3 regions of the Streptomyces ficellus genome follow, and region 2 is predicted to be linked to each of the others. Evidence: riboswitches for the same ligand, from Rfam matches in the RefSeq annotation. Region 2 holds a riboswitch; each other region holds the start of a gene.

Region 1 (8,500 bases), 3.5 Mb from region 2:
GCCCGCGCGAGGGCACCCGCGATCGCCCGGCCGATACCGGAACTGCCGCCCGTCACCAGGGCGACCCGGCCGTCCAGCGAGAACAGGTTCGAGAGGTACGCGTGCGCAGTCATGCCCGCACCCTAGTGTGATCACCCCACGCGGGCCGCACACGGCGGTGCGGGCTCAGTCCGGCCGCCTGGCCACCCCGAGCACGCAGAAGGACGTCGGTGTCGCCGGGCCCTGCTCCGGGATGCGGAACCGGCGGTGCGAGGCGATCTCGAACCCGGCCGCCTCGATCGCGGCCAGCGGGTCGCGCGCCGTGTGGCAGCCCCCGAACAGCAGCGGCCACACCGTGCGGTCCAGCACCCGCTGGGCCGTCGCCGCGGCCCGCCCCCCGGCGACGCCGTGCTCGAAGAAGCGCAGCTCGCCCCCCGGCCGCAGCACCCGCCGCAGCTCGCCGAGCGCACGCGGCAGGTCCCGCACCGTGCACAGCACCAGCGACGCGACCGCCGCGTCGTACGCCTCGCTCTTCACCGGCAGCGCCTCCGCCACACCCGGCACCACGTCCACCGGCACGTCGGCGCGCAGCCCCGCGGTGGCCGCCAGCTGCCGCAGCCGCCGCTCGGGCTCGATCGCGACGACCTCCGACACGGCGGCCGGGTAGTGCGCGAAGTTCAGCCCGTTGCCCGCGCCGACCTCGATGACCCGGCCGGACAGCCCGGCGAGCAGCTCCCGCCGGTACCCGGCGACCCCGCCGCGGGTGTCCATGGTGACGCTCATGCGCGCGTAGAAGCGGGCGAACAGAGGGTGGTGGACGGTGTCCCGCATCACGGACCTCCTGGGAGACGGCCGACGGTCCCGGACCCGACACCGTCAGTGTCCCCCCGTCAGCCGGACACGAAGCAGAACTCGTTGCCCTCCGGGTCGCGCAGCACCTGGAAGTGGCCGTGCTCGTCCGCCACGACGCCGCCCAGCCGCACCGCGCCGAGGGCCACCGCCGCCTCCGTGGCGGCGGCCACGTCGCCCCCCTCCAGGTCCAGGTGCAGCCGGTTCTTCACGGCCTTGCCCTCCGGTACGCGCTGGAAGGCCACCCGGACGAAGTCCGGCGGGTCGACGTATGACCAGTCCGGGCTCCGGTCGACCGGCTCGCCGCCCAGCAGCGCGGCCCAGAACCGGGCCAGCGCGGCCGGGTCGGCGCAGTCGAACACCATTTCACTGACGACAGCTCGCATGATCAGGAGCGTACGGCCGCGGCGAACGCGTCCGCATCCCAGATGCCGCCGAGAGCCGGGGCCAGCCACCGGCCCGCCCGGGCCCGGAACACGTCCGGCGGCAGCGCGCCCGCGCCCGAGGGCACCGCGCCCAGCAGCGGAGCGCCCGCGACTTTCGGCAGGTCCGTGACGTTGCACCGCTCCGCGAGCCCCGGCTCGTCCGGCCAGCTGCCGACGACCAGGCCCGCCTGCACCAGCCCGCGCGCCCGCAGCGCCTCCGCGGTGAGCGTCACCATGTTGAGCGTGCCGAGCCCGGCGGGCGCCACCACCAGCACCGGGGCGTCCAGCAGCCGGGCGGCGTCGGCGAGCGTGCCGCCCTCCTCGTCGTACCGCACGAGCAGTCCGCCCGCGCCCTCGACCAGCACCAGGTCGTGCTCGTCCGCCAGCTTGGCCGCGGCGTCGGCCACCTCGGCCGGGCCCACCGGCGCCATCCCGGCCCGCCGGGCGGCCGTGTCCGGTGCCAACGGCTCGGGGAACCGGGCCAGTTCGGCGGCGGTGACCCCGCCCCCGGCGAGCCGCACGACCTCGTCCGCGTCACCGCGTTCCGCCGGTGCGACCCCGGTCTGCGCGGGCTTCAGCACGGCCACCGAGCGGCCCGCCGCCCGTGCCACCGCCGCGAGCGCCGCCGTGACGACGGTCTTGCCGATCTCCGTGCCCGTACCGCTGACGACCAGTACCGACATGTCATCCCTCCCGCGCGGCCGCGAACACCCCGCGGCAGATCCGTGCCACGTCCTCGTCACCCGTGACGTAGGGCGGCATCACGTACACCAGGTCCCGGAACGGCCGCAGCCACACGCCCTCGCGGACCGCCGCCGCCGTCGCGGCCGCCATGTCCACCGGGTGGTCCAGCTGCACGACGCCGATCGCGCCGAGCACGCGCACGTCGCGCACGCCGGGCAGCTCGCCGGCCGGCGCCAGCCCGTCCCGGAGTCCCGTTCCGATCCGCTTGACCTCCTGCTGCCAGTCCTGGCCCAGCAGCAGATCGATCGATGCGCACGCCACCGCCGTGGCCAGCGGGTTGCCCATGAACGTCGGGCCGTGCGCCAGCACCGGCACCTCGCCCCGCGAGATGCCGTCCGCCACACGGCTGGCGCACAGCGTCGCCGCCAGCGACAGGTAGCCGCCGGTCAGGGCCTTGCCCAGGCACATCACGTCCGGCGCCACGCGCGCGTGCTCCGCCGCGAACAGCGTGCCCGTGCGCCCGAACCCGGTCGCGATCTCGTCGAACACCAGGAGCACGTCGTGCGCGTCGCACGCCTCCCGCAGCACCCGCAGGTACTCCGGGTCGTGGAACCGCATCCCGCCCGCGCCCTGCACCACCGGCTCGACGATCACCGCCGCCAGCTGGTCCGCGTGGCGCCCGATCGCCTCCCGCAGCTCCCGCGCGTACGACTCCTCGTACTCCGCCGGGGGCGGTCCCACGAAGACCTGCCGCGGCAGCGCGCCGGACCACAGCTCGTGCATCCCGCCCTCGGGGTCGCACACCGACATCGGCTGCCACGTGTCGCCGTGGTAGCCGCCGCGCCAGGTCAGCAGCCGCTGCTTGGCGGGCCGGCCCACCGAGCGCCAGTACTGGAGGCACATCTTGATCGCGACCTCGACCGACACCGAGCCGGAGTCGCAGAGGAACACGTGGCGCAGCGGCTCCGGAGTGATCTCGACCAGCCGCGTGGCGAGGCGCACGGCGGGCTCGTGGGTGAGCCCGCCGAACATCACATGGCTCATCCGGTCCAGCTGACCGCGCGCCGCCTCGTTGAGCACCGGGTGGTTGTAGCCGTGGACGGCGGACCACCAGGACGACATGCCGTCGACCAGTTCGTCGTGCCCGTGCGCCGGTTCGGCGAGCCGCACCCGCACCCCGGAGGCGGACTCCACGACGAGCGGGTCGGTACGGCCGGGCATCGGACCGTACGGGTGCCACACATGCGCCCGGTCGAGCGCGATCAGCCCGGCCGCGTCGAGCCCGGCCCCGGTGCCGTCACGCATTGGGCGCGAGGTCGGTGCCGGCGCCCCGGCGGCGCACGGCCACCAGGTCGGTACGGGCCTGGTCGGTACGGGCCGTGTCGGTGGCCACCGGCTGCGCGGGCGCGGGCTCCTCGGAGCCGCACACCGAACCCGAGCCGCACCCGCCACCGGTGCCGCAGGACGAGGCGTCCGCGCGGTGCTCGGGCAGGGTGGTGGTGTCCGTGCCCTCCACCTCGAAGCCGGCGTCCGCGATCATGTCCAGGTCCGCCTTGCCCGCCTGGCCCTCACTGGTGAGGTAGTCGCCCAGGAAGATCGAGTTGGCCAGGTGCAGGGCCAGCGGCTGGAGCGAACGCAGGTGCACCTCGCGTCCGCCGGCCAGCCGGACCTCCACGTCCGGGCACACGAACCGGACCATCGCCAGGATGCGCAGCGCCCGCTGCGGGGTCAGGTTCCACTCCTTGGCGAGCGGCGTGCCCTCGAAGGGGATCAGGAAGTTCACCGGGACCGAGTCCGGGTCCAGCTCGCGCAGCGCGTACACGACGTCGACCAGGTCCTCGTCGCTCTCGCCCATGCCCGCGATCAGACCGGAGCACGCGGACAGACCCGCCGCGTGCGCCTTCTGCACCGTGTCGACCCGGTCCGCGTAGGTGTGCGTGGTCGTGATGTCCCCGTACGTCCCCTCGGACGTGTTGAGGTTGTGGTTGTACGCGTCGGCGCCGGCCGACCGCAGCCGCTCCGCCTGGCCGTCCGAGAGCAGCCCGAGGCACGCGCAGACCTCGACGCCCTCGTTCTCCTCCTTGATCGCCTCGATGGTCTTCGAGACGCGGTCGACGTCCCGGTCCGTCGGGCCGCGGCCGCTGGCCACCAGGCAGACCCGCTTGGCGCCGCCGGCGACACCCGCGGCGGCGGCCTTGGACGCCTCCTCCGGCTTCAGCCAGGTGTACTTGAGGATCTCCGCCTTCGAACCGAGCCGCTGGGAGCAGTATGAGCAGTCCTCGGGACACAGGCCGGACTTGAGGTTGACCAGGTAGTTGAGCTTCACCCGCCGTCCGAACCACTGACGGCGTACCTTCCCGGCCGCGGCCACCACATCGAGCAGCTCGTCGTCCGAGGTCGCCAGCACGGCGAGCGCTTCTTCGCGGGTCGGCAGCTCGCGCCGAAGCCCCTTGTCCACCAGCGTGTTCAGCAGGTCCATGACGCAGATCCTGGCCTACGGCACGGCCCCGGGCCAAGGAGGAACTCCACAGGAGAGTCCGTTTCGAGTGTGTGTATAACCACACTCCGGTACCACCCCACCACCATTAGGGTCTGTTCGCTGTCTACAAAAGGGAACCGGACATGCCCCAGGCTCCGCTCGACCCGCCGCCCGCCTCCCCGTCCGGGCCGCCGCCCGCCACACCCTCCGGCCCGTCCTCCGGCCCGCCTGCCGCCGCGCCCTTCGGATGGATCGACGCCGAGGCGCGCCGCCGGGCGGACGCGGGTCTCGTCCGGACCCTCCGCCCCCGGCCGGCCGAGCCCGACGTCCTGGACCTGGCGAGCAACGACTACCTCGGCCTCACGCACCACCCCGCCATCACCGCGGCCGCCGCCGAGGCGGCCCGCCGCTGGGGCGCGGGCGCCACGGGCTCGCGCCTGGTGACCGGGACGACCGAGCTGCACGGCGAGCTGGAGCGGGAACTGGCCGCGTACTGCGGGTTCGAGGCGGCCCTGGTGTTCTCGTCCGGTTACGCCGCCAACCTCGCCGCCCTGACCGCGCTGAGCGCCCGGGGCTCGCTGATCGTCTCCGACGCGGGCAACCACGCCTCGATCGTCGACGGCTGCCGGCTCTCGCGCGCCGAGACCGCGGTCGTCCCGCACGCCGAGCCCGACGCGGTCGCCAAGACCCTCGGCGCCCACCCGGGACGCCAGGCGCTGGTGGTCACCGACTCGGTCTTCTCCGTCGACGGTGACGCGGCGCCGCTGGCCGGACTGGCGGCGGCGTGCCGGGAGCACGGTGCCGCGCTGGTGGTCGACGACGCGCACGGCCTGGGCGTCCTGGGCGAGGGCGGGCGGGGCGCGCTGCACGCGGCGGGGCTCGCGGGCGACCCGGACGTGGTCGCCACGCTCACCCTCTCCAAGTCGCTGGGCAGCCAGGGCGGGGCGGTCCTCGGTCCCGCCCGGGTGATCGACCACCTGGTCAACGCCGCCCGGACGTTCATCTTCGACACCGGGCTCGCCCCGGCCGCCGTGGGCGCAGCCCTGGCGAGCCTGCGGCTGCTGCGCGCCGAGCCGGACCTCGCCGGCCGGGCGCGTACGGTGGCGTCCACCCTGCACGCCCGGCTGACCGCCGCGGGGCTGACCGCGGTGCGGCCGGACGCCGCCGTGGTGTCGGTGCGGGCCCCCTCCCCGGAGCAGGCCGTGCGGTGGGCCGCCGACTGCCGGGCCGAGGGGCTCGCGGTGGGGTGCTTCCGGCCGCCGTCGGTGCCCGACGGCATCTCGCGCCTCCGTCTCACCGCCCGAGCCGACTTGACGGAACGTCAACTGGACGAGGCGGTCGCGACGATCCTCCGCACCTCACCGGTCCCGGTCGGCTGAGCGGTCCTGCCTTACGTCACCGTCTCCCGGGCCGCCGGACCAACCCACCAGTTTGCCGCCCAAATCCGGTCTCGAGTAGCAGAGTTCACCGCTTCGGGCGACAGATATATGCGGATCCTGGTGGATCGCCCCCATCAGGAGCGACATAAGTGGCAGTCTGGCGCGAAGCGCAATCCGAGGCCGTCCTCACAAAACATCCGGTTCGTGTCGGAGTCCGGCCCCGGTGGGAAAGGGACAGCGTCGCCATGGCGGACCATCAGGAAGCATCCATCACCCTGCCGAGCGATCCCGTCTCGGTCTCCGCCGCCCGGAGATACGTGGCGGGCGTCCTCAGCGAATGGGGGCTCCCCGATGGGGCCGAGACCGCCGACACCGTACGGCTGATCGTCTCGGAACTCGCCACCAACGCCGTCCAGCACACCTTCGGGCAGTCGCCGACCTTCACGGTGGACGTCCGGCTGGAGCGGGACGAGCGGCTGCGCATCGGGGTCACGGACAGCCACCCGCGCTGGCCGCAGCGGCTGCCCGCCGCCGTACAGCAGGACAACGGGCGCGGCATGGTGATCATCCGCTGGCTCGCCGCGGAGTGCGGCGGACGCCTCTCGGTCACCCCCACCGCGGAGGGCGGCAAGACGGTCTGGATCGCACTGCCCTGGTCGGTCCCGGTCCAGACCTGACCGCCCGCGGTGCGGGTGCGCCGGACGCGCCCGGCCGCCCCCGCACCACGGGTCATCGCCGGACGATCAGCGGACGCGTCCGTACCAGACGGACTTCGACCAGATCTTGTCCAGCTTCACCACCGAACCCGACTTCGGTGAGTGCCAGATCTTGTTGTTACCCGCGTAGATCCCGACGTGGTAGACGTTGCTCCCCCGATGGAAGAAGACCAGGTCACCCTTCTGCCGGCTCGACGCCGAGATGTGCCGGGTCTTGTTGTACTGCTGCTGCGCCGTACGCGGCAGGGTCTTGCCGGCCTTCTTGTACGAGTAGAGCGTGAGCCCCGAGCAGTCGAACCGGGACGGGCCCACCGCTCCGTACTTGTAGGGTGCGCCCTTCTTGGACGCGGCGACGTTCAGCGCCTTGCCGGCGTACGCCGGGGCGGCCTGCGCCTCGGACACGGCGCCGGGCGCCAGCATCGTGCCGCCGACGGCGGCGAGGGTGAGTGCCGAGACGGCACCCGCCCGGGACAGCAGAGACGGGACATGAATCTGCGCGGTCATGCGCAACCCTTCGTCAGCCGCCTGTGAAGGATGACCTGTCGGGTTCGGGCTGGCGAAGTTGCCCGGCCGCTCGCGCGGCTTCACCCCAAGGGCGACCGATGGGACGTACATCGTTCGGTCACCCGTACTGCTCGGGTCCTCCACTCCTGCCGATCCACTCCTGTCGACCAGTCATCCGGACGGCGGCAGGACTCGGCGTCCGCCCGGACCGCCCCGCCGCGGTGGCGGGGGCTTGTCGTCGTCAGGGATCTTGACCCATCCCGAGGGGAAATTCCGAGTCGAAACGGCCGTTTGTGAGGCTCCTCACGACTGATCCATTCGGGTGGACAGAGCCGATTTGGGGCCCGGCGACGTGACATCGACGATCCCCGTACCAGCGGCGGAACCTGATATTCCGCCAGATGCGTACGCGTGCTGCGCAACTCGCGTCGTCCGAAATTCGTCCGAATGCGTAGGCTGAACGAGGGAGCGGTTCTCGTACTCCTGAGCCCGTTCGGGGGAGGGCTACGTCGGTCCCACGCCTCGATTGTGAGGGACTGTCACGCGACCCGCGCGCCGTTCGCCGTCAAGCACCCGCAGGGCTCGCGCCAGCGTATGGGCATGTACTTCGCTCTCGCCGCGCTCGTGCATCCAGGTCAGGGCCTCGCGCAGCGCCGTCGCGCGCCCCACGAGGGCCTGCGCCGCGCGCAGGGCGCTGTACGTATGGGTGGCCCGCGCCGGGTTGGTCCGCCCCAGCAGGTCGACCGCTTCGAGCCAGCTGTCGACGAACGCGCTTTCGGCCCGGGTGAGCGCGGGGAGCGGCGGATGCTCCGGTGGCAGCACCGCTCACCTCCCGCGCCGGGGCACGACCTGGTCCACCAGGCCGTACGCCACGGCGGCGGACGCGTCGAGGAACGTGTCTCGCTCCAGGTCGGCGTCGACGCGCTCCCGGCTCCGGCCGGTGTGGAGGGCCAGGATCGCCGCCAGTTGGCCGCGCAGCCGGAGCAACTCGTCCGCGTGGATGCCGAGATCCGTCGGCCGGCCGTGCAACGGCTCGTCGAAGGACGGCTGCTGGATCAGCACGCGCGCGCCGGGCAGGGCCATGCGCTTGCCGGGCGCGCCCGCCGCGAGCAGGGCGGCGGCGGTCGACGCGGCCTGCCCGATGCAGGTCGTCTCCACGTCGCAGCGGATCGCCCGCATGGTGTCGTAGACGGCCGTCATGGCGCTGACCGGACCGCCGGGCGAGTTGATGTAGAGCGCGATGTCCCGGTCGGGCGCGGCGTGTTCCAGGTGCAGGAGCTGGACGATCACGTCATTGGCGGCGGTGTCGTCGAGGGGCGTGCCGAGGAGGACGATCCGCTCCTCGAGCAGCTTGGAGTAGGGGTCCAGGGTGCGGGTGCCGGTGCTGGTGCGCTCGGTGAACTCGGGCAGGACATGACGCGCGGCATGGCTCATCGCGCAGCTCCTTGTCTCTGTAAAAAATGTACAGGACGTACATCTCGTTAG
Region 2 (9,944 bases):
AGGCCCCCGGTCACGGCGAGCACGCCGGTTGCGACCCGGAAGATCACCGGGTCCACGTCGTAGTGCCGCCCGAGCCCGCCGCACACGCCCGCCACGACCTTCCGCCGCGTGGTGCGCCGCAGCGGCGGGTGGGGCGGCGCTCCATCGGCCTCGGCGGGAGCGGGGGTCGTACGCGTCATACGTCCATGGTGACGGCCCGTGCGCCGCGTGGGCACCTTCCGCGACCCTGGCCCGTCCCTGATATTGCCCTCACGGGCCGCACCCGGGACCGGGCGGCGTCTCAGGGTCGGATGGGGGTTCGGATGAGGGACGGCCCTGATGTCCGGCGCCGTCGGGCGTGTGACCATCGGGGCATGCCAGTCGCCGCCCGCCCGCCCGAGACGACCGACGACCCGCCCGTGCGCAGGCTGTACCGCAGCGCCGACGGGCGGATGCTCGGCGGTGTCGCGCGCGGCCTGGCCGGGCACCTCGGGCTGCCCGTCGTGTGGGTGCGGCTGGTCTTCCTGGCCCTCTTCGTCGCCGACGGCCTCGGCGTGCTGGTGTACGCGGTCTTCTGGATCGTCGTCCCGCTGGGCGTGGGCGGCCGGTCCGCCGAGCCGCGCTCCGTCTTCGCGACCGCGCCCGACGGCCGGCGCCGGCTGCGCAAGCCCGACAAGGGCCAGATCGTGGCCCTCGTCGCGCTGGCGATCGGCGCGGCCGGGTTCGTCACCAGCGTCGACCTCGGCGGCGACGCCAACCGGTACGTGTGGCCGACGCTCCTCGTCGGCGTCGGTGTCGTCCTGGTGTGGCGGCAGGTGGACAACGCGCGGCGGGCGAGCTGGACCGAGCCGGGCCGCCGCAAGCGGATCTTCCAGCTCGTGCGGGGCCTGGCGGGCGTCGCGCTCGTCGGCATGGGTCTGACGGTCTTCATGGTGGTGCGCGGCTCGGCGGCGCAGCTCGGCACCGCGCTCACGGCGGCGATAGCCGTCCTCGCCGGGATGGCGCTGCTCGCGGGCCCCTGGCTGGTGCGCATGTCGCAGGACTTGTCGGAGGAGCGCACCATGCGCATCCGCGCCCAGGAGCGCGCCGAGGTCGCCGCCCATGTGCACGACTCCGTCCTGCACACCCTCACCCTGATCCAGCGCAACGCGGACGAGCCCGGCGAGGTCCGCCGACTCGCCCGCGCGCAGGAGCGCGAGCTGCGCAACTGGCTGTACCGGCCGGAGGGCAACGGCAAGGACGACGACCAGGAGCCGGAGACCCTGGCCGAGGCGGTCAAGAAGAACGCGGCGGAGGTCGAGGACAAGCACGGCGTCCCGCTGGAGGTGGTCGTCGTCGGCGACTGCCCGCTCGACGAGGGCCTGGCCGCGCAGATGCAGGCCGCGCGCGAGGCCATGGTCAACGCGGCCAAGTACGGTGGCGAGGGAGGGGCGGTGCAGGTGTACGCGGAGGTCGAGGGCCGCACGGTGTTCGTGTCCGTACGGGACCGGGGGCCGGGCTTCGACCTCGATTCCGTGCCCGCCGACCGGATGGGCGTACGAGAATCGATCATCGGCCGTATGCGGCGCAACGGCGGTACCGCGCGGCTGCGGGCGGTGCCGGGCGGCGGCACCGAAGTGGAGCTGGAGATGGAGAGGGCGGACGGATGACCGAGGAGACGACGACCGGGGGCGCGGGACGTCGGGTGCGGGTCGTGCTGGTGGACGACCACCGGATGTTCCGCACCGGCGTGCAGGCCGAGATCGGCCGCACCGAGACGACCGGGGTCGAGGTGGTCGGTGAGGCCGCCGACGTCGACCAGGCGGTCACCGTGATCACCGCGACCCGCCCCGAGGTGGTCCTCCTGGACGTGCACCTGCCGGGTGGCGGCGGTGTCGAGGTGCTGCGCCGCTGCGCGAGCCTGATGTCGGCCCCCGAGAACCCGGTGCGCTTCCTGGCCCTGTCCGTCTCGGACGCCGCCGAGGACGTCATCGGCGTCATCCGGGGCGGTGCGCGCGGGTACGTCACGAAGACGATCACCGGGGCCGACCTCGTCGACTCCGTCTTCCGCGTCCAGGACGGCGACGCGGTGTTCTCGCCGCGGCTGGCGGGCTTCGTGCTGGACGCGTTCGCCTCGACGGACGCCCCGCCGGTCGACGAGGACCTGGACCGGCTCACCCAGCGCGAGCGGGAGGTGCTGCGGCTGATCGCGCGGGGATACGCGTACAAGGAGATCGCCAAGCAGCTGTTCATCTCGGTGAAGACGGTCGAGTCGCACGTCTCGGCGGTGCTGCGGAAGCTCCAGCTCTCCAACCGGCACGAGCTGACCCGCTGGGCGACCGCCCGTCGCCTGGTGTGACCGGAAACCCGGGCGGGCCGGGTGAGTGGACCGGGCATCCGTGTGGCCAATTGTGAGATAAACGGCACATAGGAGTGGCAACCAGTACGGCGGTGGGCCCCTCCTATTCACCGTGATGAGCCTGACGGGTACTCCCTTCTTCGTGACCGCGGCCGTGCTGGCCGTGGTCGCCGTCCTGCTGCCGCTGGCGCTGTGGAGCCGTGTGCGCGGCCCCGCCGTCGTCCGGGGCGCGACGCGGCTGGGCATGCTGGCCTTCGCGCAGATCACCGCGATCCTGGTGGTCTTCGTCGCGGTGAACAACGTCAACGGGCTCTACGACAGCTGGGACGACCTGCTCGGCACCAGCGACCACGTCGACTCCGCCATCGACCTCGGCACCGACGGGCTCGGCGGCCGGCGCATCGCCGACCTGCCGAAGGTCAAGCAGACCTTCGCACCCGTCGACGACCCCGCCATGGGGCCCGGCGTCCGCAGGGCCGTCCTGAAGGGCGGCATCTCCGGCGTGCAGGCCGAGGTGTACGTGTGGCTCCCGCCGCAGTACGACGACCCCGCCCACAAGGACCGGAAGTTCCCCGTCGTGGAGCTGCTCTCCGGCTTCCCCGGCTCCCCGAAGTCCTGGTTCGTCGGCATGCACGTCAACGAGCAGCTGGAACCGCTGATGCGCAACGGAACGGTCGAGCCGTTCATCCTCGTCGCGCCGCGCAGCCACCTCCTCGGCCACACCGACACCGGCTGCGCCAACGTCCCCGGCAAGATCAACGCCGACACATGGCTCAGCGTCGACGTCCGCAAGATGGTCACCGACAACTTCCGCGCCGCGACCACGGCCGACGGCTGGTCCGTCGCCGGCTTCTCGTCGGGCGCCCACTGCGCCACCAAGCTGGCCATCGCCCACCCCGACCGCTACCGGTTCGGCATCAGCCTGTCCGGCTACAACGACCCGGCCGCCGAGCCGTCCTCGCTCACCGGCAAGGACCCCGGACTGCGGCACGCCCACAACCCGCTCACCATGCTCAAGACCGCCCAGGTGCCGCCCCGCGTCACGCTGCTGCTCACCGGCGACGGCGCGGACGGCTACGAGCAGGGCGTCGCGCTGCGAGAGGTGTCCAAGCCGCCGACGCGCATCGACGTCCGGCAGGTCTACGGCGGCCACCGCACGAGCACCTGGGTGCGGGAGGTGCCGTCGGCCTTCCAGTGGCTGACACAGCAGTACCGCGCCGAACGCGCCGGAGCCGCCCAGGACGAGACCGCCCAGGACGAGACCGCCCAGGACGAGACCGCCCAGGACGCGGAGACGGACGCGGGCGCGGGAACGGGCGGAGACGGCGGCGCGGGCGCGGACCGGGGTGAGGGGTTCGGCGCCGGTACGGACACGGGCGCGGGCGCCGGGAGCGGCGCGGGTGGCGCGGGCGATCCGGTCGGGGCGGGCCCGGGGACCCTGTCCGTCGGCGGCCGCCCGTAGGGTTCGGGCGCAGGAGAGACGCGGCGGCGGGCTCACGCCACGCGCGTCGCGCCCGCCCACGGCATCTCGTCGATCGGAGCGATCCGGACGGGGGCGCCCGGCCGGGGCGCGTGGATCATCCTGCCGTCGCCGACGTAGAGCCCGACGTGGCTGACGCCCGAGTAGAAGAACACCAGGTCGCCCGGGGCCAGCGCGGACCGCGGCACCCGTCGGCCGGCGTCGATCTGGCTGTAGGTGGTGCGGGGCAGCGCCACCCCGGCGGAGCGCCACGCGGCCTGGGTGAGCCCGGAGCAGTCGTACGAACCCGGGCCGGTCGCGCCCCACACGTACGGCTTGCCGAGGGCGCCGTACGCGTACGCGACGGCCTGCGCGGCGCGCGTGCCCTGCACCGGGGCGGCGGCGCCGACGGGCGCCGGGCCGGTCGCCGCGCCGGCCCCGGCGGAACCGCCGTCGTAGGCGGCGCGCTGGGCGGCGGTGAGCCGGTCGAGGAGCTTCTCGGCGGCCCCGATCCGGTCCTGGACCGTCGCCTTGTGGCGGGCGAGTTCGGCCCGCCGCGCGGCCAGGTCGCGGAGCCGGCCCGTGGCCTCGGAGTGCAGCCTGGCGAGTTCGGCGGCCTGGCCTGCGGCGGCGCCGACCGCCGCGGCCTGGCGGTCCCCGACCCGGTCCGCGACGGCGGCGCTGCGGAGGTAGGCGTCCGGGTCGCTGGACAGCAGGAACCGGGCGGCGGGGTCGAGGCCGCCACCCCGGTACTGGGCGGTGGCCACGGAGCCGAGCGCGTCGCGGGCGGCGTTGAGACGGGCGGTCCGGCGGGCGGCCTCGTCGCGCAGGGCCTTGAGCGCCGCCTCGGCCCGCTCGGCCTCCTCCTTGACGCCGTTGTACTTCTCGGTGGCCTCCTCGGCCTCCTGGTACAGCCGGTCGGCCTGTGCCCTGACCTGGGCGGGCGTCTGGCGGGGTTCGGCGTGTCCGGAACCCTCGAAGGCGGTGGCGGTGGCCGCCCCGGCCAGTGCCAGGGTGACGGCGGCACGGCCGCTCAGCGGGTGCTGCCTGGGTTTCCGGTGCGCTGCCACGAGGGCGGTCACTTCCCTTCGCCGGGGGTGGGTCTGGGGGAGGACGCTAAACCTGGAGGTCACGGCCCGGCGGCGGCATGACCGCAATTGGCCCCAGGTGAGGGTTCACGAACGAATTCGCCGGAGCGGGCACGCTCGGAATCCCGCATTCCGTATCAGCCGCGACCGATGCGACCGTTGAGGCAACCCTGGCCGGGGGCCGGTGATATGGCCCCGGTTAGGGTGCGGCCCATGGACGCACTCATCAATGTCTTCGTCGCACTGCACGTCATCGGTATCGCCAGCCTGCTGGGCGGCTTCCTGACCCAGATGAAGGCGATGGGTGAGGGAACGGCGCGCTTCAGCCCCGCGATGCTGCACGGCGCCCTGACCATGCTGGTCACCGGCGTGGCCCTGGTCGGCCTCAACCAGGCCGACGACCAGGCCGTGAACAACGTCAAGATCGGTGTGAAGCTCGCGGTCCTAGTCGTCATCCTCGCCCTGGTCTACGTCAAGCGTGACGAGGAGAGGGTCGACAAGGCGTTCTTCGGGGCGGTCGGCGGCCTGACGGTGGCCAACATCTTCATCGCCACGCTCTGGACCTGACCGCCGGCCGGCGGGCCCGGCGGAACCGTCAGGCCCGCCGCGCCCGCCGTGCCCGCCGGGGTCGTTCGTCCGCCTCGGGTCAGGCCGGGCGCACGGCGCTGTGCACGGGCATGGAGTACACCGACTCCTCGCGGACGCTGTCACCGGGCCTGGGCGCGTGGATCATCTTCCCGTCGCCCCGGTAGATCCCGACGTGGCTGACGTCGTCGTGGAAGAACACCAGGTCCCCCGGGCGCAGGTCCTCCACGGCCACCCGCTGCCCTTCCATGACCTGCTCCCGCGTGGTGCGCGACAGGTAGACCCCCGCCGCCCGCCACGCGGCCTGGGTGAGCCCGGAGCAGTCGTACGAGCTCGGGCCCGTCGCGCCCCACACGTACGGCTTGCCGATCTGGGCCTCGGCGAAGGCGAGGACCTCGCGGGCCTTGGCCGTGGGACCACTGCCGCCGTCCAGCCCCACGCCCGCCGGCGCCGGCCCCGGCGCCTGTGCCTGCGCCTGCGCCTGCGTGAAGCCCAGGTCCGGCGCGTGCGCCTGCGTGAAGCCCGGCTCCTGGCCGGGCGCCTGGCCGAGGTTCACGCACGGCATCTCCGCCCGTACCCGCTCCCCGGCCGTCAGCCGGGCGAACAGGGCCCGCGCCTCGGCAAGCTTGCGCTGGACGGTCTGCTTGGTGGTGCGTAGGGAGGCCTGCGAGGCGGCGAGGGTGTCCGGCTCCGACGTCGCCGCCGGCCGCTGCTCCTCTCCGCCCCAGGTCCCGGCCGCGACTGCCGCCGTGGCTGCCGTCGCCGGCGGCTCGTACGGCGTGAGCGGTTCGGGTTCCCGGTCGGTGAGCCGGTCCATCAGCTGCGTCCGGTCCATCAGCTGTGTCCGGTCCACGGAGTCCTGCGGGTCGTCCGCGAGGGTCAGCGAGGCGGCCGGGCCGGGTCCGCCCGAGCGGTACGGGGCGGCCTCGGGGGCGCCGAGGGCGCGACGGGACCCGTTCGGCGCTTCCGTACGCCGCGCGGCGCCGTCGGCCGTCCGGCCGGCCTCGCGCCGCTGCGGGGCCGGGGCTTCCGTGGCCTTGGGGATCCTGGGGAACTGCAGCGTCGCCGTGCCCGCCTGCCGGTAGAGGTCGTCGACCTTTCTCTGGACCTCCTCGACCGTCGGCCTGCCGTCCGGCTTGCTGTCCGGGTCGCTCACCGGCGTGGCCGGTCCGTCCGTCCGGGGTGCGGCGGTCGCGCTCTGTGACGACAGGAGCGTGACCGAGGCCAGGGCGGCGGCCGTCGTGACCCCGACGGCGGGGGAGTGGGCATGCAGGGTCTGCAAGGTGCGCGGTGCGCGCGGCTTGCGATGCGACGCCAAGGCCGGCATCTCCTTCCGTGGACCGCCTACCGGGTTAGCTGTCAGGTTCGGGCGGAACGGAAGGTGCCCTACGGCCGTGCCCGAGGGGCTGCGGGCCGATTCACCTCGGTCGTGCGTGTGGGTCCCCGGTTCCGAACTGCCCCGAGGGCAGCACGAATTCGGCGTGGGCGATCCGACTGGCGTGGTTCGCCGAAGAGAAAACGGACCGCCTGGGCGAGCACGCTAGCCAACCTGTGGTGGTGCTGTGAAGGATGATGTTCGATATGCCCGATACGTTTCCGTGACCTTGGCGTGATGTCGCCGACTCGGTACGGAGGGTGACGAATCGGGCCGGTTCGCGGTTCGTCCACGGGTGTCAGTGGGGCCGCCTAGACTCGATAGGCGATGAGCAGCCTCTTTGACGACAGCTTCCTGGCGGACCTCCGGAACCACTCCGAGGAGCCCCCGCCGCCGCCCGAGGACTCCGAGGGCCCCGGGGACGCCCCGGCCGCGGAGGAGGTCCCGCACGACCTCTTCGGGGACCGTTTCGACGTTCCCCCGCCCCGGGACACCCACTACCGCGACGGCGCCCACCGTCCCGTCGTCGACCCCGCCGCGCTGCTGGAGGGGCTGAACGAGCAGCAGCGCGCCGCCGTCGTGCACACCGGCTCCCCGCTGCTCATCGTCGCCGGTGCCGGATCGGGCAAGACCCGGGTGCTGACCCACCGCATCGCCCACCTCCTCGGCACGCGTCACGTCCACCCCGGCCAGATACTGGCGATCACCTTCACCAACAAGGCCGCCGGCGAGATGAAGGAGCGCGTCGAGCAGCTCGTCGGCCCGCGCGCCAACGCCATGTGGGTCATGACCTTCCACAGCGCGTGCGTCCGCATCCTGCGCCGCGAGTCGAAGAAGCTCGGTTTCACCTCGTCCTTCTCGATCTACGACGCCGCCGACTCCAAGCGGCTGATGGCGCTGGTCTGCCGCGACCTGGACCTGGACCCGAAGAAGTTCCCGCCCAAGTCGTTCAGCGCCAAGATCTCCAACCTGAAGAACGAGCTGATCGACGAGGAGACCTTCGCCGACCAGGCCGCTGGGGGCACCTCCCACGCCGAAGGCGTAGGGGGAGGCTTTGAGAAGACCCTCGCCGAGGCGTACCGGATGTACCAGGCGCGGCTGCGCGAGGCCAACGCCCTGGACTTCGACGACATCATCATGACGACGGTGCACCTGCTCCAGGCGTTCCCGGACGTCGCCGAGCACTACCGCCGCCGCTTCCGGCACGTCCTGGTCGACGAGTACCAGGACACCAACCACGCCCAGTACACGCTCGTCCGCGAGCTGGTCGGCACCGGGTACGAGGACCTGGACCCGGCCGAGCTGTGCGTCGTCGGTGACGCCGACCAGTCGATCTACGCCTTCCGCGGCGCGACCATCCGCAACATCCTCCAGTTCGAGGAGGACTACCCGGACGCCACCACCATCCTGCTGGAGCAGAACTACCGCTCCACGCAGACCATCCTCTCCGCCGCCAACGCGGTCATCGAGCGCAACGAGAGCCGCCGCCCCAAGAACCTGTGGACCAACGCCGGCGAGGGCGCCCGCATCACGGGGTACGTCGCGGACACCGAGCATGACGAGGCGCAGTTCGTCGCCGACGAGATCGACCGGCTGACGGACGCGGGCGACGCCAAGGCCGGTGACGTCGCGGTCTTCTACCGGACCAACGCCCAGTCCCGTGTCTTCGAGGAGATCTTCATCCGCGTCGGCCTGCCGTACAAGGTCGTCGGCGGCGTCCGCTTCTACGAGCGCAAGGAGGTCCGGGACGTCCTCGCCTACCTGCGCGTCCTGGCCAACCCCGAGGACACCGTCCCGCTGCGCCGCATCCTCAACGTCCCCAAGCGCGGCATCGGTGAGCGCGCCGAGGCGATGGTCGACGCGCTGGCGCTGCGAGAGAAGATCACCTTCCCGCAGGCGCTGCGCCGCGTCGACGAGGCGTACGGCATGGCGGCCCGCTCGGCGAACGCGGTGAAGCGGTTCAACACCCTCATGGAGGAGCTCCGCACCGTCGTCGACTCGGGCGCCGGCCCGGCGGTGGTCCTCGAGGCCATCCTGGAGCGCACGGGATACCTGGCCGAACTCCAGGCCTCGACCGACCCGCAGGACGAGACCCGTATCGAGAACCTCCAGGAACTGGCCGCCGTCGCCCTGGAGTTCGAGCAGGACCGCGGCGAGGGCGAAGGTACCGGCACCCTGGCCGAGTTCCTGGAACAGGTCGCCCTGGTAGCCGACTCCGACCAGATCCCCGACGAGGACGAGGAGGGCTCCGGCGTCATCACGCTGATGACGCTGCACACCGCCAAGGGCCTCGAGTTCCCGGTGGTGTTCCTGACCGGCATGGAGGACGGCGTGTTCCCGCACATGCGCGCCCTCGGCCAGACCAAGGAGCTGGAGGAGGAGCGCCGCCTGGCGTACGTGGGCATCACCCGCGCCCGCGAGCGGCTCTACCTGACGCGGTCGACGATGCGCAGCGCGTGGGGGCAGCCCTCCTACAACCCGCCGTCGCGGTTCCTGGAGGAGATCCCCGGCGCGTACCTGGAGTGGAAGCGCACGGGTGCGACGGCCAAGCCGTCCGGCCCGGTGTCCGGCATCGCGTCGTCGCTGTCCTCCTCGCTGTCGTCACGCTCGCGGTCCGCCGGCCCCTCCGGCTTCGCCACGCGGCGTACGACGGACAAGCCGGTGATCTCGCTGGCGGTCGGGGACCGGGTGACGCACGACCAGTTCGGTCTGGGCACGGTGATGGCGGTGACGGGAGCGGGCGCGGACGCGCAGGCGACCATCGACTTCGGCGACGAGAAGCCGAAGCGGCTCCTGCTGCGGTACGCGCCGGTCGAGAAGCTGTAGGGGCCGGGCGGCCCCCGGGCTCAGGAGGTCGGGTCGAGGCCGTGGCCCCGCAGCCACGGCAGCGGGTCGATCGCGGCGCCGCCGCCGGGCCGTACCTCGAAGTGCAGGTGCGGTCCGGTGGAGTTGCCGGAGTTGCCCGAGTAGGCGATGACCTCGCCGGCCTTGACCTCACCGGAGCGGATCTTGGTGCTGCTGAGGTGGCAGTACCAGGTCTCGGTGCCGTCCTTGGCGGTCACGATCGCCATGTTCCCGTACGCGCTGTTCCACTGGGTGCGTACGGTGCCGTCGGTCGCG
Region 3 (9,944 bases), 1.9 Mb from region 2:
GGCACAAGGCGCTGCTCATCGCCGACGAGGTCCAGACCGGCCTCGGCCGGACCGGCGCCTTCTACGGCTACCAGCACGAGGACGGTGTGGAGCCGGACCTGGTGTGCGTCGCCAAGGCCCTGTCGGGCGGCTACGTGCCGGTCGGCGCCACGCTGGGCAAGGACTGGATCTTCAGACGCGTCTACTCGTCGCTCGACCGGACGCTCATCCACTCGGCCAGCTTCGGCTCCAACGCCCAGGCCATGGCGGCGGGGCTCGCGGTCCTGTCCGTGATGGACGACGAGGAGATCGTGGCCAACGCCCGGCGGACCGGTGAGCAGCTGAAGTCCCGGCTCGCCGCGCTGGTCGACCGCTACGAGATGCTGCACGAGGTGCGGGGCCGAGGCCTGATGATCGGCATCGAGTTCGGCCGCCCGTCCTCGCTCGGCCTGCGCGGCCGGTGGACCATGCTCCAGGCGGCCCGCAAGGGGCTCTTCGCCCAGATGGTCGTGGTCCCGCTGCTGCAACGGCACCGCATCCTCACCCAGGTCTCGGGCGACCGCCTGGAGGTCATCAAGCTGATCCCGCCGCTGATCATCGGCGAGCGGGAGGTGGACCGTTTCGTGGCGGCGTTCACCACCGTCATGGACGAGGCGCACAGCGGCGGCGGCCTGATGTGGGACTTCGGCAAGACGCTGGTCAAGCAGGCGGTCGCCAACCGCTGAGCCCCTGTCTCCTGCCCGCCGCCCTCTGCCTCCTGCCTCAGGGGCAACCGGCTTGCCTCTGAGGCAGAAGCCTGGCGCAATGGAGCCATGAACACCTCTCCCGCACCCTCGCCGGACTCCGGGTCGCCGGACCCCGGGTCGCCGTACCCCGGGTCGCCGGACGCCTCATCGCCGGCGGAGGAGAACGAAGGCGGCGGCGCGCTGCCGGACGTCGCGCCGCAGCTGCGGGCGTTGCGCAGGCGCCGGGGGCTGACCCTGGAGGCCGCCGCGCGGCGCGCCGGGCTCTCCCCGGCCCACCTGTCCCGCCTGGAGACCGGCCGCCGCCAGCCCTCGCTGCCGATGCTGCTCGGGCTGGCCCGTACCTACGGCGCGACCGTGTCCGAGCTGCTCGGCGAGGTGCCGCCCGAGCGCGACCCCATCGTCCGGGGCGGCCGGGCCGAGCCCGCCGAGGCGGACGGCTGGATCTACCACCAGGCCGGCGGCCCCGGGCGGGCGATGCAGGCGCTGCGCGTCCGCGTGCCGTATGCGGCGCCGGGCGACCTCGTGCGCGTACACCCGGGGGAGGAGTGGCTGTACGTCCTCGACGGCCGGGTGCGGCTGGCCCTCGGTGAGGCGGTGCACGTGCTCGACCCCGGGGACAGTGCCCACTTCGACTCGCTGACCCCGCACCGGATCGCCGCGGCGACCCGGGCCGGGGCCGAGCTGCTGTTCGTCCACACCCTTATGCAGAGCGCCGCGGCGGACCTGTGCCTCGGCACGGACGCCCACCGCCGCTGACCGGCGGCGGGCGTGGGGCTCAGCCCTGGTCGAGGAGCCGCTCGCGGAGCCGCTCGCGCGTCTCGGGGCTGATTTTCAGGCCCTCGGTCAGGTACCGCTCGGTCGAGCCCCAGGTCTCCTCGATCGTGGTGAAGGCCGCCGTCAGGTAGTCGATGCGGGCCTCGAAGAGCGGGCTGAGCAGCTCCATGACCTGGGGGGACATCGCGGCGGGGGAGGTGTCGCTGCGGCGCACCTTGTAGCGGCGGTGCGGGTCGTTGGACTTGAGGTAGTCCTCCTCGATCGCGTCGCGCTCGACGCCGACCGCGAGCAGGGACACCGCTATGGAGAGCCCGGCCCGGTCCTTGCCCGCCGCGCAGTGCATCAGGGCGGGGACGCTGTCCTCGGCGAGCGCGTGGAGGACCCGGCTGTGCTCGGCGGTGCGCTCCTTGATGATCATGCGGTACGAGGCCGTCATCCGGGCCGCGCCCTTGCCGTCCGCCAGGATGGAGCGCAGCTGGTCGAGGTCGCCGTCCCGGACCATGGTCCAGAATTCCGCGCCGTCGGCCGGGTCGGAGAGCGGGATGTTCACGTTCCGTACGCCCGGGAGCTCGACGTCCGGACCTTCCAGCTTCTGGTCGGCGGCGTTGCGGAAGTCGAAGATCGTGTGCAGACCGAGACCAGCGAGGAAGGCGGCGTCCGTGCCCGTGGCGTGCGCGAGGTGGCCGCTGCGGTACAGGATCCCGTGGCGCACCCGCCGGCCGTCCACCGTCGGAAGCCCGCCGACGTCACGGAAGTTGCGCACCCCGGTCAGCTCGGGCTCTGTCGACGGGACCTGCGGCAGCTCCTGCGTCACGGGGGCTCCTCCGTGTCTGCGGTCGGCGTCCGCCGCCGACGATGTTCGCGATCCGACGATACGACATCGGTGCGTCGGGCAATCAATCTCCGTGCGCGTCGCACATCCGTTGCCCTTCCCATGGTCGCGGGGGGTGGACGAGCCCGCAGCCGGGCCGTCGCGGCCCATGGACCGGAGACGGTAGATGCGCTTCTGTCCCACTTCGTAGGTCTTCGATGGTGTTCGTGAACCCGGCGCTGCGCGGACCGGGGCTGCCGCATCCAGCCGCCTACGCGGTGGGATTGGCAAGACTCGTCAGCTAATGGCTGTTCTGTCCGTATTGGGTGATTGGGTATAACGTGCCCTGGTCGCCCGGGAGATGGCCGGAGCCACGTGAGCAGCGTCATAACTGTGACCGTCCGTGGCGGGACACCCTCCACAAATTCCGTGCCCACAGCGGGAATTCATGATCCCTTGTCCACGGAGGGTGACCGGAATTCCCGGGCTTCACCACCGCCCGGAATGCGGTGGGGAAATCAGCGGCTTGTTCACGCCGACCCCACTCGCTTACGGTCTCGGCAATCCGGCCGGACCGCCGAATCCTGCCACCGGTCGGAATTCGCACCCACCCACGCGTGGCAGGAGCGGGGGACCCAGGTAGTACGCCGACCCGGATTTCCGGGACCGGCTCGGGGTGAAGTCGCGTCCATGACGCGGCCGGACAACTCCAGTCCGAACCCGACAGCTCACCTCGCAGGCGCCGGAGAGGAAATCGCCATGCCCGCGAAGGGTAAGCACCGCCGTCCCAAGTCCAGCACCATCACGCGTGGTTTCGTCGCCGCCGGTACGGGTGGCGCGGCCTTCGCGCTCCCGCTCTTCGGGGCCACCGGCGCGCACGCCGCCGAGCAGGCCGCCCCCGCCGCCGCGCCGCAGGCCGTGACCGCCGAAGCCGCCCAGGCCGCCCCGCAGAAGGCCGCGCCGCGCACCTACACGGTCGTCTCCGGCGACCACCTCTCCAAGATCGCCCACAACAAGAACGTCAAGGGCGGCTGGAAGAAGCTGTACCAGGACAACCGCCAGGTCATCGGCGAGGACCCGTCCCTGATCATCCCGGGCATGGAGCTCACCCTCGGCGCCAAGTCGAAGGCCGCCCCCGCGAAGGCCGCCCCGGCCAAGCCCAAGGCGGACGACCGCGACGAGAGCCGCGCCTCGCGCTCCGCCGCCAAGTCCGAGGCCCCGGCCCAGTCCGCCCCGAAGACCAGCGGCTCCGGCTTCACCGCCCCGGTCGACGCCGGCGTCAGCACCTCCTACCGCGCCTCCGGCTCCAGCTGGTCCTCCGGCTACCACACCGGTGTCGACTTCTCGGCCTCCTCCGGCACGACCGTCAAGGCCGTCGGCGCGGGCACCGTCGTCTCGGCCGGCTGGAGCGGCGCCTACGGCAACGAGGTCGTCATCAAGCACGCCGACGGCAACTACTCGCAGTACGCCCACCTCTCCTCGCTGTCCGTCTCCTCCGGCCAGTCGGTGAGCGGCGGCCAGCAGATCGGCCTGTCCGGTTCCACCGGCAACTCCACCGGCCCGCACCTGCACTTCGAGATCCGGACCAGCCCCAACTACGGCTCGGACATCGACCCGCTTGCGTACCTGCGCCAGCACGGCGTCTCGCTCTGACGCGAACGTTCCTCCGCCCGGCACCGCGTCCCGGTGCCGGGCGGAGTCGTATTCCGCGCTTGGGACAATCTTGACCGGTGGCAAACATCACCCCCCGTCAACCCCTCCTTACGGTCGCGTAGGTCACATCTCCCGGTGAAGGATGTGCTCCCGTGGCAGACGATTCGACATTCAGAGACCGTGACGTATTCGGGTCGTACGCGGCGATCGGTGACAGCTTCACCGAAGGCGTCGGAGACCCCGGCCCCGACGGAACGTTCGTCGGCTGGGCGGACCGTCTCGCGGTGCTGCTCGCGGACCGGCTGCCGGAGACCGAGGGATTCCGGTACGCCAATCTCGCCGTACGCGGACGCCTCCTCGACCAGATCGTGGCCGAACAGGTGCCGCGGGCCCGGCAACTCGCCCCGGACCTGGTGACCTTCTGCGCCGGCGGCAACGACATCATCCGCCCCGGCAGCGACCCCGACGAGGTCGCCGAACGCTTCGAGCGCGCCGTCGCCGACCTGACGTCCGTGGTCGGCACCGTCCTGGTCACGACCGGGTTCGACACCAGGACCGTGCCGGTGCTGCGCCGGCTCCGCGGCAAGATCGCCACGTACAACGGGCACGTGCGCGCGATCGCGGACCGGTACGGGTGCCCGGTGCTGGACCTGTGGTCCCTCAAGACCGTCCAGGACCGGCGCGCCTGGGACGACGACCGGCTGCACCTGTCTCCCGAGGGCCACACCCGGGTCGCGCTCCGGGCCGGCCAGGTCCTGGGCGTGGACGTCCCCGCCGACCCCGACCAGCCCTGGCCACCGCTGCCGCCGCGCGGCCCCCTCGAACTGCGCCGCGACGACATCAACTGGGCACGCGAGTACCTGGTCCCCTGGATCGGCCGCAGGCTGCGCGGCGAGTCGTCCGGCGACCACGTCTCCGCCAAGCGACCGGACCTGCTGCCCCTGTAACGGCGCCGGCCCTGCGGGGCGGTGCGGAGGACACCGGTCCTGACAGGTACGTGGCGCGACGTGAGGGTCACGCGGCGCGCCGGGCCGGGCCGGTGGCGCGCCCCGGGCTCCGGGCCTGCGCGGGCGTCGTCATCGGCGGGGCGCGTCCGGTGGGGCCGCGGGGCGGCCGATCTCGCGGGCGAGGGCCTCGTCGGCCCAGGCCAGCATCGCGGCGCGGGTGAAGGGCGCCGCGTAGGCGGTCATCTGGACGGCGAGGCCGTCGAGGAACGCGGTCAGCCGCCAGGCCGCGGCCGAGGGATCCTCGCACCGGAACTCGCCGGCCGCCGCCCCCTGCGCGATCACCTCGGTCAGCGCCGCCTTCCACTGCCGGTCCAGGTCCTGGGCGACCACCCGCAGCGCCGGTTCGCGCAGGGCCGCCGCCCAGCCCTCTATCCACAGCCGCCACCCCTTGGCCCGGCCCGTCGGGGCGTACCAGTGCACGGCCGCGCGCAGCCGGCGGGTGGCCGTGGTCCGGCGCCCCAGCAGCCGGCGCAGGTGCGCGAGGTCGCCCTCGGCGGCGTACGCGAAGGCGGCCGCGACGAGCTTCTCCTTGGTGGAGAAGTGGTACAGCACCAGCGCGTTGCTCACGCCCAGCGCGGAAGCCACGTCGGCGATCCGCACGGCTGCCACACCCCGTGCCTCGATCTGCTCGACGGCGGCTCGCAGCAGCTCCTCGCGCCGCTCGGCCACGCTCAACCGCACTCTGCCCACGCCGCCACCCTAGGTCGTGTCCGTCAAGTCTCGCCTGGCCCGTGACGCCCTGCACGCACTGTCGCCGCGTTGTCGTCGGTCGCCATGGCTCCGCCATGTCTCCCTCCTCCGCCTTGCGACAGCACGCACCGGACGCCACGGCCCCCGCCCTCCGGGCGGACGCCGATACTTTCCGGACACTCCCCAGGTCGTGTCCGTGGAGCACCGTCGGGCTTCGCTCGCCCCGGACCCCGCGCACGCCAGGCCACTCCCCACCGGGGCCCGGGGCAGGCGCGGGGCAGGCGGCGGGTCAGCGGTGCCGCAGCTCGCACCGGTCCTTGAAGCCCTGGCTGGTCAGGCCCAGTGCGGCATTGGTCCGGGAGCGCATGTTCTCCAGCGCCACCATCGCCGTCAGCTCCACGAACGCCGCCTCGCCGAGCTCCTTGCGCAGCCGCTCGGCCAGGTCGTCCTCGACGGCCGGAGGGGTGGCCGTCATCGCCTCGGAGTACTCCAGCACGTCACGCTCCCGCGCCGTGTACGCGTCGCTGTCCCGCCACACCGGCAGGTCACGCAGCTTGCGCGGGTCGACGCCGTGCCGGGTGCTCTCCCAGTACCCGAAGTCCATGCACCAGCTGCACCCGATCTCGGCGGCCGACGCCATCACGGCCAGCGCCTTGAGGGTCGGGTCCAGGGCGTTCCACCGGCCGACGGCCAGCTCGAACCGCAGGGTCGTGCGCAGGACGCGCCCGTTGTGCCCGGCCGCGCGGACCGGGTCGAGGCCCATTCCGTAGGTGCGCTTCGCGTACCACTCGACTGCGCGGAAGAGCAGGGTGCGGGGCGGGGTGAGCGAGATGCGGGCCATGAGGGCCTCCTGGGGTACGGGTGGACAACCTTTCACCGGTACGACGGACGGGGCGGTCACCGATGTGACATCGCACCCGCCGGGCCCGCCCCCGGGTTGTCGTACCCCCCGCCCATAATGGAAGGACGCTCACCCCCCTGGAGGTACCGTGACCGGCTCCGGCGTCCCGCCCCAGCTCCGCCACCGACTGCGCGCACTGCGGCCGGCCGCCTTCGGCGCGGACGCCACCGGAGAGCGGATGGAGCGCATCCGCCGGTCGCCGAACTTCGCGGACGGCACCTTCCAGAACCCGGTCGGGACCAGGCACAGACCGTCCGGCTCCACCCTGGAATTCGCGAAGGTCTACTTCGAGAAGGAGTCCCGGGCCCGCCGGGCGCCCACCGGTGGCGTCCCCGTGCACCCCACCACCGTCGCCGACCTGGCCCGCCCCGCGGCCACCGGACTGCGGATCACCTGGATGGGACACTCCAGCGTGCTCGCCGAGACCGACGGCCACCGGATCCTCTTCGACCCGGTGTGGGGCGCACGCTGCTCGCCCTTCTCCTTCGCAGGACCCAAGCGGCTGCATCCCGTCCCGCTGTCGCTCGCCGCGCTGGGGCCCGTCGACGCGGTGGTGATCTCCCACGACCACTACGACCACCTCGACCTCCCGTCGATACGCGCCCTCGCGGCCTCGGACACCCTCTTCGTCGTCCCGCTCGGCGTCGGCGCGCACCTGGAGCACTGGGGCGTGCCCGCCTCCCGCGTGCGGGAGCTGGACTGGAACGAGTCGACGGAGGTCGGCGACCTGCGGCTGACCGCCACCCCGGCCCGCCACTTCTGCGGCCGCGGCCTGCGCAACCAGCAGCACACCCTGTGGGCTTCCTGGGTGGTCACCGGGCCGGAGCACCGGCTCTTCCACAGCGGCGACACCGGGTACTTCGAGGGCTTCCGGGACATCGGCGCCGAGCACGGGCCGTTCGACGTCACCATGATCCAGCTCGGTGCGTACAGCGAGTACTGGCCGGACATCCACATGACCCCGCAGGAGGCCCTCCGGGCCCACCTCGACCTGCAGTCGGGCGCGCCCCACGGTGTGCTCCTGCCGATCCACTGGGGGACGTTCAACCTCGCCCCTCACCCCTGGGCGGAGCCGGCGGAGTGGACGAAGGACGCCGCCGAGGCGGCGGGCCAGGCGGTGGCGTTCCCCCACCCCGGCGAGCCCTTCGAGCCGGCCGCGAGGCTGCCGGTGGAGCCGTGGTGGCGGGCGATATCACGCCCGATCGCCCGCCCGTGGCGCGCCGCCGAGGTCCCCGCCGAGCCGCGCAGCGGCGACCTCGACCTCGCGGGTGAGCGGTGACGGCGAGCGTGGACGACCCGGCGGGGCGGCCCGCCCCGCGCTCGTAGGAAAGCGCCGGTGAGGGCGGGCGCATGCTTCGGCTCCCGGCCCCCGCCCCCGGCCGCCTTCCACGTCCGCGTTCTACGTCTCGGTGGACTGCCCAACGGCCTCGTGCGCGCCCGCGCTGACCAGACCCGTCTCGTAGGCGACGATCACGGCCTGGACGCGGTCCCGGAGTCCGAGCTTGGCCAGGATCCGGGCGACATGCGTCTTGACGGTCGCCTCGGCCAGGTGGAGGCGGGTGGCGAGTTCGGCGTTGCTCAGCCCGCGGGCAAGCAGGCCCAGGACCTCCAGTTCGCGCGGTGTGAGCGAGGCGAGGTCGCGGTGGAGGGCGGTCGTGTCATCGCCGTGCCGGGCACTGTATCGATGGTCGCCTCCGGCGAAACGCTGGACGAGGCGGCGGGTGATGGCGGGCGCGAGGAGGGCGTCGCCGGTACGGACCGTGCGGACGGCCGCGGTCAGCTGCTCGGGGGTGACGTCCTTGAGGAGGAAGCCGCTGGCGCCGGCGGACAGGGCCGCGTAGACGTACCGGTCGAGGTCGAAGGTGGTCAGGATGAGGACGCGGGGTTCGCCGGGGGCGCCGGTGAGGATGCGGCGGGTGGCCTCCAGACCGTCCATTTCGGGCATCCGGATGTCCATCAGGACCACGTCGGGACGGGTGCGGCGGACCGCCTCGACCGCTTCGGCCCCGTTGGTCGCCTCGGCGACGACGTCGATGCCGTCGGCGCCGAGGATCATCCGGAATCCGGTGCGGACCAGGGTCTGGTCGTCGGCGAGGAGCACGCGCAGCGGCTCGGTCACGGTGCCTCCAGGGGGATCAGGGCCTCCACACGGTAGCCGCCGGTCAGACGGCGGCCGGTGGTCAGGGTTCCGCCGTAGACGGCGAGGCGCTCGCGCAGGCCGATCAGGCCCCGCCCGCTGCCGGTCGCCGCTCCCGCACCCACGTCTCCCCCGGTGTCGGTGACCTCCACCCGCAGCCGTTCCGGCCCGTACTCGACGGTCACGGCGGCGGTGGCGCCGGAGGCGTGCTTCACGGTGTTGGTCAGGGCCTCCTGGACCACGCGGTAGGCGGCGAGCTCCAGACCGGGCGGGAGGGAACGGGCCGGCCCGGTCACGGCCAGGTCGACCGGCAGCCCCGTGTCCCGAACCCGTCCGACGAGCGCCCCCAGCCGGTCCAGGCCCGGTTGCGGGGCCAGTTCCGCCGCCGCACCGGCCATGTCCGTACCGCCGTCGGTCCGTTCGCCGTCGTCGGCCATGGTGAGCAGCCCCATGACGTGGCGCAACTCGGTCATGGCCGCCCGGCCGCCCGCCTCGACGGCGAGCAGCGCCTCGCCGGCCTGCTCGGGGGAGGTGTGCATGATCTTGCGGGCGGCGCCGGCCTGGATGATCATCACGCTGACGTTGTGCGTGACGACGTCGTGCAGTTCGCGGGCGATCCTGGCCCGCTCGTGCTCGACGGCCCGGCGCAGCGCCTCGGCCTGTTCGCGTTCGAGGGCGGAGAGCCGGGTGCGGCCCTCGGCGGTTCGGAGCTTCCAGGTGCGCAGGCCGACGGCGGCCACGGCCATCGGGGCCAGGATGAGCAGGGCGATGTACTCGTTGGGGACGATCGGCGTCCGCGCGTTCCCCGAGGTGCCGACCAGGACGACCGACACCGGCAGCGCCGCCAAGGTGGCCACCCGGTACGGGCTGTACACGGCGGCGCTGTAGACGGCGATGACGAACGCGTAGAAGGTCAGCCGCATCACGCTGTGCGGTGTGGCCAGCGTCGCGGCCGTCACGACGCACAGCACGGCGAGCGGGTGGCGGCGGCGTAGCGCCAGGGCGCCCGAGGCGACGACCGCGAGGACCACCATGAAGGCCAGGCCGCCCGGGCCGGACGGGCGCGGCATGACGTGCCGCACGCCGGGTGCGATCTCCCGCACGACCACGACACCGGCGTTGTCGATCCCGTAATAGACGGTGGTGACCCCGAGCACCAGCGCCAGCAGCACGTCGAACCGCCGGGCGCGCCCGGTCGGTCGGGGCGGCGGACCGCTCGGGGTCCTGGCGTCGCGGAGCGTCCGGC

The links. Region 2 has a riboswitch for cyclic di-AMP ahead of EIZ62_RS12430 (C40 family peptidase). Riboswitches for the same ligand answer to the same signal wherever they lie in the genome.
Region 1: another riboswitch for cyclic di-AMP. It lies ahead of EIZ62_RS28580 (C40 family peptidase); the one in region 2 lies ahead of EIZ62_RS12430 (C40 family peptidase).
Region 3: another riboswitch for cyclic di-AMP. It lies ahead of EIZ62_RS04260 (M23 family metallopeptidase); the one in region 2 lies ahead of EIZ62_RS12430 (C40 family peptidase).

What each region holds. Positions count from the first base shown of each region.
Region 1 is NZ_CP034279.1:6,355,003-6,363,502, forward strand. Features, by position in the region: gene EIZ62_RS28540 (SDR family NAD(P)-dependent oxidoreductase) at 1-113, opposite strand, end outside; gene EIZ62_RS28545 (class I SAM-dependent methyltransferase) at 166-810, opposite strand; gene EIZ62_RS28550 (VOC family protein) at 870-1,214, opposite strand; gene bioD (dethiobiotin synthase) at 1,217-1,936, opposite strand; gene EIZ62_RS28560 (adenosylmethionine--8-amino-7-oxononanoate transaminase) at 1,938-3,242, opposite strand; gene bioB (biotin synthase BioB) at 3,235-4,416, opposite strand; gene EIZ62_RS28570 (8-amino-7-oxononanoate synthase) at 4,560-5,795, shown strand; gene EIZ62_RS28575 (ATP-binding protein) at 6,041-6,472, shown strand; gene EIZ62_RS28580 (C40 family peptidase) at 6,539-7,015, opposite strand; cyclic di-AMP (ydaO/yuaA leader) riboswitch at 7,019-7,191, opposite strand; gene EIZ62_RS28585 (hypothetical protein) at 7,520-7,837, opposite strand; gene EIZ62_RS28590 (ATP-dependent Clp protease proteolytic subunit) at 7,841-8,449, opposite strand.
Region 2 is NZ_CP034279.1:2,879,150-2,889,093, reverse strand. Features, by position in the region: gene EIZ62_RS12460 (PspC domain-containing protein) at 1-179, opposite strand, end outside; gene EIZ62_RS12455 (ATP-binding protein) at 354-1,628, shown strand; gene EIZ62_RS12450 (LuxR C-terminal-related transcriptional regulator) at 1,625-2,317, shown strand; gene EIZ62_RS12445 (alpha/beta hydrolase) at 2,433-3,779, shown strand; gene EIZ62_RS12440 (C40 family peptidase) at 3,812-4,846, opposite strand; gene EIZ62_RS12435 (hypothetical protein) at 5,078-5,431, shown strand; gene EIZ62_RS12430 (C40 family peptidase) at 5,511-6,776, opposite strand; cyclic di-AMP (ydaO/yuaA leader) riboswitch at 6,775-6,941, opposite strand; gene pcrA (DNA helicase PcrA) at 7,152-9,650, shown strand; gene EIZ62_RS12420 (M23 family metallopeptidase) at 9,671-9,944, opposite strand, start outside.
Region 3 is NZ_CP034279.1:974,156-984,099, reverse strand. Features, by position in the region: gene EIZ62_RS04275 (aspartate aminotransferase family protein) at 1-704, shown strand, start outside; gene EIZ62_RS04270 (XRE family transcriptional regulator) at 792-1,481, shown strand; gene EIZ62_RS04265 (tyrosine-protein phosphatase) at 1,501-2,313, opposite strand; cyclic di-AMP (ydaO/yuaA leader) riboswitch at 2,909-3,067, shown strand; gene EIZ62_RS04260 (M23 family metallopeptidase) at 3,070-3,963, shown strand; gene EIZ62_RS04255 (SGNH/GDSL hydrolase family protein) at 4,116-4,910, shown strand; gene EIZ62_RS04250 (TetR/AcrR family transcriptional regulator) at 5,040-5,660, opposite strand; gene EIZ62_RS04245 (carboxymuconolactone decarboxylase family protein) at 5,950-6,501, opposite strand; gene EIZ62_RS04240 (MBL fold metallo-hydrolase) at 6,650-7,840, shown strand; gene EIZ62_RS04235 (response regulator) at 7,961-8,680, opposite strand; gene EIZ62_RS04230 (sensor histidine kinase) at 8,677-9,944, opposite strand, start outside.